DNA from 3 places in the Paraburkholderia sp. USG1 genome. Region 1 is predicted to be linked to each of the others. Evidence: riboswitches for the same ligand, from Rfam matches in the RefSeq annotation. Region 1 holds a riboswitch; each other region holds the start of a gene.

Region 1 (3,272 bases):
GCACGACCACCGAATCGAATTCGTCGTGGTGGTGGTCGGCGTCCTCGGCGGAACCGTGGTGATCGTGGCGCAGGTGGATCGTATCTTCCGAAGCCGCTTCGAGGCCCAGCAACGCGTGCAGATCGAGCTGGCCCATCTGCGCGCGCACGATCTTCACTTGCGGCGGAATTTCTTCCCGGATCGAAAGTTCGACCGCGCTTTGCTGCGCGTCGTCGAGCAAATCCGTTTTGTTCAGAATCACCAGATCGGCGGCGGACAACTGATCCTCGAACAACTCGTGCAACGGCGATTCGTGATCGAGATTCGGATCGGCCTTGCGTTGCGCATCCACGGCAAGCGGATTGTCGGCGAACTGGCCGCTCGCCGCAGCCGGTCCGTCCACCACGGTGACCACGGCGTCCACGGTAAAACTGTTCTTGATCTGCGGCCAGTTGAACGCCTGCACCAGCGGCTTCGGCAACGCGAGACCCGACGTTTCGATCAGCACGTGATCGATCTGATCGCGGCGCTCGACCAGTTTCTCCATCACCGGAAAAAACTCTTCCTGCACGGTGCAGCACAAACACCCGTTTGCCAGTTCATACAACTGGCCTTCGGTTTCGACGCCGTTTTCATCGCAACCGATTCCGCAACCCTTGAGAATTTCCCCGTCGATGCCCAGCTCGCCGAACTCGTTGACGATCACCGCAATGCGCTTGCCGCCCGCATGCTGAAGAATATGCCGCAGCAGCGTGGTCTTGCCGCTGCCGAGAAAGCCTGTGACGATGGTGACGGGGATCTTGCGCATTTGAGTTTGCATCGTGAGGTCCATCCGTAGGAGTTGCACGTGCACGCCGGGCGTTTGTGTGTCTGTCCGCATGAGCCGGGTAAACGGCGCGTAAGTCCAGCGAGCCAGGACGACAACACAACACGGGGACGAACGACGGGTTGCCGCGACAACAAAAACAGAAAGCGGAAGTGAGGTCATGAACGCGCTACCGCATCCCCGCGGTGTTCGTCCTTCGTATCTGGCCGGTATCCGGGCTGGCGAAAGCGCCGCTTCCCCTTCCCGGGCGAGTGATTTCTCGCCCAGTGGTGATATGTCTACGCGGCCTTGCGCGTGGACATCGAAGCCGGCTCCGCGGCGCTAAAGAACTGACCTTAGCACCACATTTCGCTTACCGTTGCGGGGGCAGCACAGGTTGACCCGTTCCATGACAGGCGGGCACCCTGTTTCCCGTTTAACTGCATGCGCACGAGCGCGCATGCGAGCACCAAAGTGCGTGCGAGTGTAGGCCCGCAGCCCGCGGCAGTCAAGAAAACGCCGGCCGCAAGCGCTTATCGGACGGGACGCCATGTGCTATCGTATGCGCGCGTTTGGTGCCCGCACATGCATTCGCGTGTGCAGTTAAACGGGAAACAGGCCGCGCTTCATGCGCTCAACCTGTGCTGTCCCCGCAACGGTAAGCGACCTGCGGCGCAATGTTGAGTTGTCTTGCGCCGCGCATGCGTTTTTTTCGATGCCACTGTCCTGCACATTCCAGCGAATGCGGACGGGAAGGCAAAGCGCATGAGGCCGCCAGCCCGGATACCGGCCAGACGCGGAGGCGGCGAACCTCAGGGCAACATCGCGCCGCCGGCCGCCGGAATCCGCGAGGGACGGATGTGAAGGCGCTGAAGCACGACGTGGTGCGTCCGTATGCGGGTTCCCGGAGGAACCGTTGCGAGCCGCGCATTGCGCCGTGCCTGAATCCGTAGCAGTGCATGCCCCAAAAGTCCGCTCTCCGGTGCTCGTTCGCGCCTGCCCCTGATCCGCTCGTCACTACATGGCGCCCGCCATGCACGTCGCGATGACCCGCGCCTGGCTGATCGGCGCCGGTCCCGGCGACGTCGAACTCATGACGCTCAAGGCCACCCGTGCATTGGCACAAGCCGATGTAGTGCTGGTCGACGATCTGGTGAATCCCGACGTACTCCAGTTCGCGCGCGCCGACGCACGCGTCGTCCATGTCGGCAAACGCGGCGGACATCCGTCCACACCGCAGGAAGGCATCGTCGCGCAATTGCTCGAGCACGTGCGGGCCGGGCGCAGCGTCGCGCGCCTGAAAGGCGGCGATCCGTTCGTGTTCGGCCGGGGCGGCGAAGAACAGCAGGCGCTGCATGCGGCGGGCATCGAGGTGGAAGTCATCAACGGCATTACGGCGGGAATCGCGGCACCTGCGGCAATCGGCATTCCGGTCACGCATCGCGACCACGCGCAAGGCGTGGTGTTCGTCACCGGGCACGGCGCGGGCAGCGCTGAGCCGGACTGGGCCGCGCTGGCGGCCACGCGCATGACACTCGTGATCTACATGGGCATGCGGCGCCTGAGCGAAATCGTCGACGCGTTGCTCGCGGCCGGCATGAGCGCCGAAATGCCGTGCGCGGCGATCGAATCGGCGACCCGTCCCGAGCAACGCCATGTGCTCGCGCGGCTCGGTGAGTTTGCCGGGCGCGTCTCGCGTGCGGGACTCGGCTCGCCGGCGATCGTGGTAATTGGCGGTGTGGCGTCGCTCGCGTTGGCGCGCGACGCTGCGTATGCCAAGACTGCAACGTTGCCGGCGAACGGAGACGTACCATGAAAACGCTGAGCGTAGGCATTGGTTGTCGCTTGCACAGCGCGGCTGGGCAGATCGAAGCAGCGGTGCGCGCCGCGCTCGGCCCGCATTCCTTCGACGAAATCGCCACCGTGGCCTCGATCGATACCAAAGCCCACGAAGCCGGCCTGCTCGAATTCTGCGCTCGCCATGCACTGCCGCTGACATTCTTCAGCAGTGAGCAGATCGCGGCGCTGCCCATAGCGGAGCCGTCAAGCGCGGTGCGCGAGCATCTCGGCGTGGACGGCGTCTGCGAGCCGTGCGCCTTGCTTGCAGCAACGACCAGACGCGGCGAAACCGCCGCTTTTCATGCGCATCGAGCACGGCTTCTCGTGCGCAAAACCGTCCATGCCGGCGTTACCGTGGCGATCGCCTCGAGCGCCGCCCACGCTGAACGCGACCACCCTAACAACGACACTCAGGAACAGAACCTGCCATGAAGACCGATCCCGAATCGCATCAACGCATGACCGAGCGCCGACGCGAGGGCCATGAGAAAAAGCAGGCCAACGCCACGGTCGAAAAAGGTCTGCTGATCGTCAATACCGGCACGGGCAAGGGCAAAACCACCGCCGCGTTCGGCATGGCCGTGCGCGTGCTGGGTCACGGCATGCGCCTCGGCGTCGTGCAGTTCATCAAGGGCGCGCTGCACACGTC
Region 2 (3,272 bases), on a different contig from region 1:
CCGCCGCCATCGCGCTGCCGCCGCGCCGGCCATGTACCACCACGTAGGGCACGCCGCGGCTATCTTCGGCAAGCATGGCTTTCGATTCGGCGGCGCCGACAAAGCCCACGGGAAAGCCGAGTATCAACGCCGGCTTGGGCGCACCGGCGTCCAGCATATCGAGGAGATGAAACAGTGCGGTCGGCGCATTGCCGATCACGACGACGCTGCCCGCCAGATGCGGCCGCCACAATTCGAGCGCGGCCGCGGAGCGCGTATTGCCGAGTTCGCGCGCGAGCGACGGCACGTCCCGATGCGCGAGCGTGCAGATGACTTCGTTGTTCGCCGGCAGCCGGGCACGCGTGATGCCCTGCGCGACCATGCCGGCATCGCATAGGATCGGCGCACCTTGCGCGAGCGCCGAGCGGCCGGCCGCGCCCGCGCCTTCGGAGAACCGCAGATCGTCGACCACATCGACCATGCCGCACGCGTGGATCACGCGCACCGCGAGTTTTTCGAGGTCGGCGGGAATGCGCGACAGGTCGGCTTCCGCGCGGATCGTCGCGAAAGATTGGCGATAGATCTCCTGACCGTCGCGAATGTAATCAAGCATTGGTGTTACTCCGGACCAGGCGGTCGAGCATGTCGGCAGCCTGGTCGATCGTCAGTTGGCGCGCGACGCATTCGCCGAAGCCGGGCCGGCGGTCGTGTCGATCGCGTCGATAAAGGTCGTAGAGGCCGGGCGCCGCGGCCAGCAGCGTGTACGGCGCGCAATGGGCGGCGGCGCACGAACGCGCGCAGCCGCTCAGATGCACGTCGACGCCGGCCGGCAGGCGTCGGGCGAGGCGCAGCGCGTCGGTCTTGGTGTCGGCGAGGCTTTTCGCGCAGCCGCTCGATCCCGCGCACGCGATCAGACGGGTGATGGCTTGCGCGGAATCGCAGGCGAGATCGAGCGCGTTCAGGCTGGACAGCACAGGCGGGACGGCGTGCGTTGCGATATCGGGCAGCAGCACGCTTTGCCACGGTGTGACGCGCAGCGTGCCGTCGCCGTGCTGCTGCGAAAGCGCGGCGAGGGCGTGCAGGGTGTCGGCGTCGAGGCGGCCTGAAGCGGGTTGGCCGCCTACGTGCCAGGTTCCCGGTTGACGTTGAGCGTGAGCGCCGAGGCGCAGGCCGGCGTCGGCTGGCGTGCTGCGATGCCAGTTGGCTGGCGACACGTTTCGCGTCAGCGGGAAATCGACATACTGTTGAGCGTGATGCAATAGGGTGTCGGCGGAATGCAGGGTTAGCAGATGACGCATGCGTGTGGCGTCCGCTGCGGCGAGGTCGAGGAACGTGAGCAGCAGTGCGCGTACCAGAGCCGGAGCTTGCGAGGGGAGTATCGCGGCTAACGGGCCTGTGCCGTTTGCGTGGGACTCTGCCGTCGTGATGCACTCGCTTTGCGTTGGCGAGCCGGCAAACGCAGCCGCACTCGCACTCGCAGGCGGACAACCTGCCAGGCCGAATACGAAGCGCACGCCGTCCGCTTCTCGCGACGCCGCCAGCCAGAGATCGTGCGGATGATCTACTCTCGCGAGCCGTTCGCCGCCGTCCAGCAGCAGTGCGAATTTCGGCGATAGCGCCGCGAAACGCGCTTCGCTTTGCAGCATCGCGAGTAGAGCGGCGCACAGCGGGCGGGTGTCGAGCAGGGCGGACGGATCGCGTCCGGCGGCAGGGCTGATCATCACGTTGCGCACGTCGTCGGCTGCGATCGACGTCGGCCCGAGACCGGCACCGACGAGCGCCGCGATCAACGCCGCTTCCTCGCCACGCTTCACCCCGCGCACCTGCACATTCGCACGATTGGTCAGCTCGATCACCCCGGCCGCATGCCGTGCGCTGGCCTCGGCGATTGCCCGCGCCTGCGCCGTGCTCAACTCACCGCCGGGCAGTTTGATGCGGCAAATCCCGCCGTCGCGCGCGGCGACGATGCGCAGCAGCCCCGGACACGCCGAAGGCCGCGGCGTTGGGGCCGCGTCGGACAAAACGGTGGAGGGCGTTGCTTGATTCAAGACGGACACCGGTTTAGCGTCGCGCGACGGCCCGAGCATGCCGTGAGGCGGGCATGGCTGCGGCATCGGTACACCCCGCCCGATGTAGGCTGGCACGAACAGTCTCGCCGGCAGGTCTCCTGGCTGGCAGGTCATGGTCCGCTGCGGCCTTCCCGGTCGAACCAGTGGCGTGAAGCGCAGGCGGACTCGCTGCATACAGTTGCGGGGGCAGCCACAGTGGCACTGTGTTCCCTCTTCGGCCCCGAAGGGCACCGGCGGCTGTATTATGCCTTTTTTCGAACAGCACAACGAGGCTGGGCGCTTTGATCGGCGCGGCACAGCGCATTATTTGAAGACACAGAATGAGGATGGATGCATGCCGGCCTGGCTGACGGTGGTGGGCATTGGCGACGACGGCTTCGCCGGCTTGGGGCGGCGCGCGCGGCGTGCTTTGCTGGAAGCATCGGTGGTGTACGGTGGCGAACGCCATCTGGCGATGTTGCCCGCGCGGCTCGCCGCGCGCCGTGCCGCGTGGCCGCGTCCGTTCGATCTTGCGCCTTTGCTGGCCGAGCGCAACGGCGCGGTGTGCGTGCTGGCGAGCGGCGACCCGATGCTGTTCGGCGTGGGCGCGACGCTCGCGCGGCAATTGCCGGCGGGAGAGTTGCGGGTGCTGCCCGCGCCGTCGTCGTTGTCGCTGGCGGCCGCGCGCCTCGGCTGGCCGTTGCAGGACGTCGCGACGGTGTCGCTGGTGGGCCGCCCGTTGCCCACGCTGAACGCGCATCTGCACGACGGCGCGCGCGTGTTCGTGTTGAGCGCGGACGGGCACACGCCCGCGGCGCTCGCGGAATTGCTGAACGCACGCGGATTCGGAGCGACCCGCATGAGCGTGCTGGAACATCTGGGCGGCGAGTTGGAGCGGCGCATCGACGGCCGCGCGGATCAGTGGTCGGCGGGTGAGGTGGCCGCGCTGAATCTGGTCGCCCTCGATTGCCGCGCCACCGAAGGCGCGCCACGTTTGCCGCTGACCTGCGGTTTGCCCGACGACGCCTTTCGCCACGACGGCCAGCTGACCAAACGCGATGTGCGCGCGATCACGCTTGCGCGCCTCGCGCCGGCGCCCGGCGAACTGCTGTGGGACGTGGGCGCGGGCAGCGGCTCGATCGGCATCGAGTGGATGCGCGCGCATCCGACTTGCCGCGCGATCGCTATTGAAGGACACGCCGAGCGTCAGCGTTTCATCGAACACAATCGCGATGCGTTGGGTGT
Region 3 (3,272 bases), on a different contig from region 1:
CTTCGATCGAATGGCTGCGCTCCGGCTGGATCGACGGATTGCCGCTGAGCGGATAGTACAGATCGTCGAAGCTCGGCGCGCGAAACGAATCCGAGTAGCTTGCGCTCACCTTCCAATGGCCGGTGATGTCGAAGCCGTAGCCGAGATAGTAACTGTTCGCTCCGCCGAAATCGGAATACTGGTCGCGCCGCACGTTGGCCTGAATCTGGCTGCGCCCAAAGCGCCCCGTATAGCCGACGAAGCCCGAATCCACATGCCGGTCGGGCGCCGCGAACGTATCCGAGTCGAGGCTCTGATCGAGATGCTCGTAGCCGACCTGCAACTTCTGCTGCGCGGCCAGCGCGAAATCGTTCTGCCATGTGTACTGGCGATTGTCGGTATCGAAGCGGCCGTTATAGACACCGTTGGTGTTCGACACGCTGCGGTCGTCGCCTTCGGAGACGATGAAGTGCGTCGTCCACCAGTCGGTGAGCTTGCCGTTGGCGAACACCGAGACCTGGCGCACTTTGCTATACAGGTTGTTCAGCTCGGTCGGCACGCCGTACGCGTTGTCGTAGCTGTTGTTGCCGTTCGACTGGAAGTAGCTCGCGCCGGCATCCCATCTGTCGTTGAACTTGTGGCGCAGCGAAGCCGAGATGCTTTCGTTCAGATAGCCGTTCGCATTCGGATTGGCGGCGGGCGCCTCACGCGGATTGAGCGACGAGAAGCCGTCGTCCTTCGACCTCGCGAGCGAAATGCTGAAGGTCGTATTGCCGTCTTTATCCAATGCGCCGTTCACGCCCGCCTGCTGCGTCTGCGTGTGATAGCTGCCGTAGCCCAGCGAAAAATTGAAACGCGGCGGATGGTCGCCGCCTTCTTTCGTGAACACCTGGACCACGCCGCCGATCGCACCGGACCCGTACAACGCCGACACGTTGCCGTTCACCACCTCGACGTGATCGATCTGGTCGAGCGGAATCTGTGCGAGTTGCGCCGAACCCAGGCCCACTGAATCGACGCGCACGCCGTCGATCAGCAGCAGCGATTGCGTCGACGACGCGCCGCGCAGGAAGAGGCTCGTCGTCGAACCGGGGCCACCTGTACGCGAGATTTGCGCGCCGGGCGCGAGTTGCAGGAGGCCCGGCAAATCGGTCGCGGTGGTGTCGGCGATATCCTGCTGGTCGAACAATGCGGTCTGCGGGATCGTGTCGGCCAGCGCTTGCGGCCCGCGCTCCGCCGTAACGACCACCGGGGACAACACCGTGGCCGATGAATCCGCGGCAGATGAAGAAGAGGACGAAGAAGCAGCTTGCGCATGCACAACGATCGGCAGGCTCGCGAAGGCAAGCAACACCGCACGAGCGACGGGAGACAGCATGGGACGAGGATCCTGTGGGTAGCGTGCGCGGCCCGCTTCCCCGCAGGCCGATGCGTAACGAGGCGCCAGCGTATTTAACATTTTCGCGCGTGACGTGCCTCTCCCTCTGGCCGGTATCCGGGCTGGCGACATCTCGATCCCGCCTTCCCACGCGTGACGCGCAGTGGCACACTCGCGAGTTGAACTTCCAACGCGCGATCAGGATCGACTTGCATGACGAATGCGGTCGCTTACCGTTGCGGGGGCAGCGCAGGTTGGCGCGTTCTGGCGAATGGCGCGCCCTGCTTCCCGTTTAACTGCGTGCGCCGTTGAAAAGCGCATGCGGGCACCAAGAGTGCGGCCAGTGTAGGAGCGGCCTCGGGGTCCGTCAAGAACGAGGGCACGCGGGCGCGCTGTTCTGACAAGTGCAGGTTATTGTCCGACGCACGAGTACTTTTTCATCGTATGGTCGATAAAAAGCCTGCACAAAGCGATGTTGTTACGTCTCGAAACGAGACAATTGTCGGAACCTGCGACATTCCGCGCTAAAATGCGATGTCTTTAGAGGACGCAGCACATGCTCACCGAACTCGAAACACTTTCACAGAATATCGGCAAGCTGATCGCGATCAGCCAGCGCCACAATGAAGCGCGAGTCGCGCTCGAAGAGCAGCTCGCCCAATCGCGTGCTGACGTCGAAGCTACACGCACGGAACTTGCAATGCTGCGCGAGGAACGCAATGCGCTGCAGGCGGAACGCGACGCGCTGTCGGCGAAGATCGACGACGCCCAGGTGCGCCTGAATGCGATCCTCGAAAAGTTGCCGCGTGCCCGCGCGCACAGCGAGCCGGACAACCAGCTCGATCTGCTCGAACCCGCTCAGCATGAAGTCGCAGCCGGTGCCGAGAGCGACGCGACCCGCCACGGAGAAAATGCATGACCACCAAGCAGATCGAAGTATCGATTCTCGGCGTGCCCTATCGCCTCGCCTGCTCGCCGGAAACGGAAGGCGCGCTGCTTGAAGCGGTTGCACGCGTCGACGCCGAAATGTCGAAGATCCGCAATAGCAGCAACGTGCGCGGTACGGATCGCATTGCTGTCATGGCCGCGCTGTCGCTGGCATCGGAACTGCTTAAGCTGCAATCGAGCGTGAGACACGGAGAAGCATTTCCTGCTGAGGAAATCCGGCGTACAATGCATCAAATGAACGAACAGTTGGGTACTGTGATTCAGCAGTACAGCATGCAGTAAATAGCAGTGTTATAGTGCGGCCGGTCCTGAGATCGGCGGCGGATTCAAACGGAGTGCGTGAGCACAAGGCGTGCAAGATTCTGCAAACGTTTGAGTTCAATCGGTAGTTTTCGTGATTTAGCTTCATCGGTTTAGCTTCCCTGCCTGGTTCGCCAAGGTCATATATTCCTTGAACCAATGCCATGTGCACGGTTGCGGAAATTTGTAGCACGGGTGTGCGCGTCACTCTGTCTGATGTACCCGAAGTGTTGCTAACTGCGACCAATTCTGAACCCCCGGTTCAGGATGCCGGCCTAGCGGCTAAGGCGGGGACCTTATTTAGAACGGCATCGGACTTCGGTTCGGTGCCGTTTTTCTTTGTGCGCTGTTTTTTGTACGCCGATTTCTTCCGCGTCTTCAAACCCTTAACGTTCAATTACGTTCAATTCGATTCATGCGCTACTGGCTAATGAAGTCCGAACCGGACGAAGCAAGCATCGACCATCTCGCCAACGCACCGCATCGCACGTTGCCGTGGACCGGCGTGCGCAACTATCAGGCGCGCAATTTCATGCGCGACATGATGCAGGTCGGCGACGGCGTGCTGTTCTATCACTCGAGCTGTCCCGAGCCCGGCATTGCGGGCATTGCGGAGGTATCGTCCACCGCGTATCCGGACCCCACGCAGTTCGACAAGAAGAGTCCC

Evidence for each region. A riboswitch is a leader RNA that binds a small molecule or an ion and turns the genes downstream of it on or off. The one in region 1 is predicted to bind cobalamin.
Region 2: another riboswitch for cobalamin. It lies ahead of cobG (precorrin-3B synthase); the one in region 1 lies ahead of cobA (uroporphyrinogen-III C-methyltransferase).
Region 3: another riboswitch for cobalamin. It lies ahead of NE850_RS28480 (TonB-dependent receptor domain-containing protein); the one in region 1 lies ahead of cobA (uroporphyrinogen-III C-methyltransferase).

Annotation. Positions count from the first base shown of each region.
Region 1 covers NZ_JAMWXW010000032.1:94,971-98,242, reverse strand. The annotation lists gene cobW (cobalamin biosynthesis protein CobW) at 1-799, opposite strand, end outside; cobalamin riboswitch at 992-1,273, opposite strand; cobalamin riboswitch at 1,341-1,594, shown strand; gene cobA (uroporphyrinogen-III C-methyltransferase) at 1,830-2,600, shown strand; gene NE850_RS31905 (cobalamin biosynthesis protein) at 2,597-3,055, shown strand; gene cobO (cob(I)yrinic acid a,c-diamide adenosyltransferase) at 3,052-3,272, shown strand, end outside.
Region 2 covers NZ_JAMWXW010000038.1:44,408-47,679, reverse strand. The annotation lists gene NE850_RS34465 (precorrin-8X methylmutase) at 1-592, opposite strand, end outside; gene cobG (precorrin-3B synthase) at 585-2,066, opposite strand; cobalamin riboswitch at 2,119-2,298, opposite strand; gene cbiE (precorrin-6y C5,15-methyltransferase (decarboxylating) subunit CbiE) at 2,383-3,272, shown strand, end outside.
Region 3 covers NZ_JAMWXW010000026.1:12,171-15,442, reverse strand. The annotation lists gene NE850_RS28480 (TonB-dependent receptor domain-containing protein) at 1-1,357, opposite strand, end outside; cobalamin riboswitch at 1,448-1,705, opposite strand; gene NE850_RS28475 (ATPase) at 1,914-2,276, shown strand; gene NE850_RS28470 (cell division protein ZapA) at 2,273-2,587, shown strand; RNA gene ssrS (6S RNA) at 2,722-2,903, shown strand; gene NE850_RS28460 (EVE domain-containing protein) at 3,021-3,272, shown strand, end outside.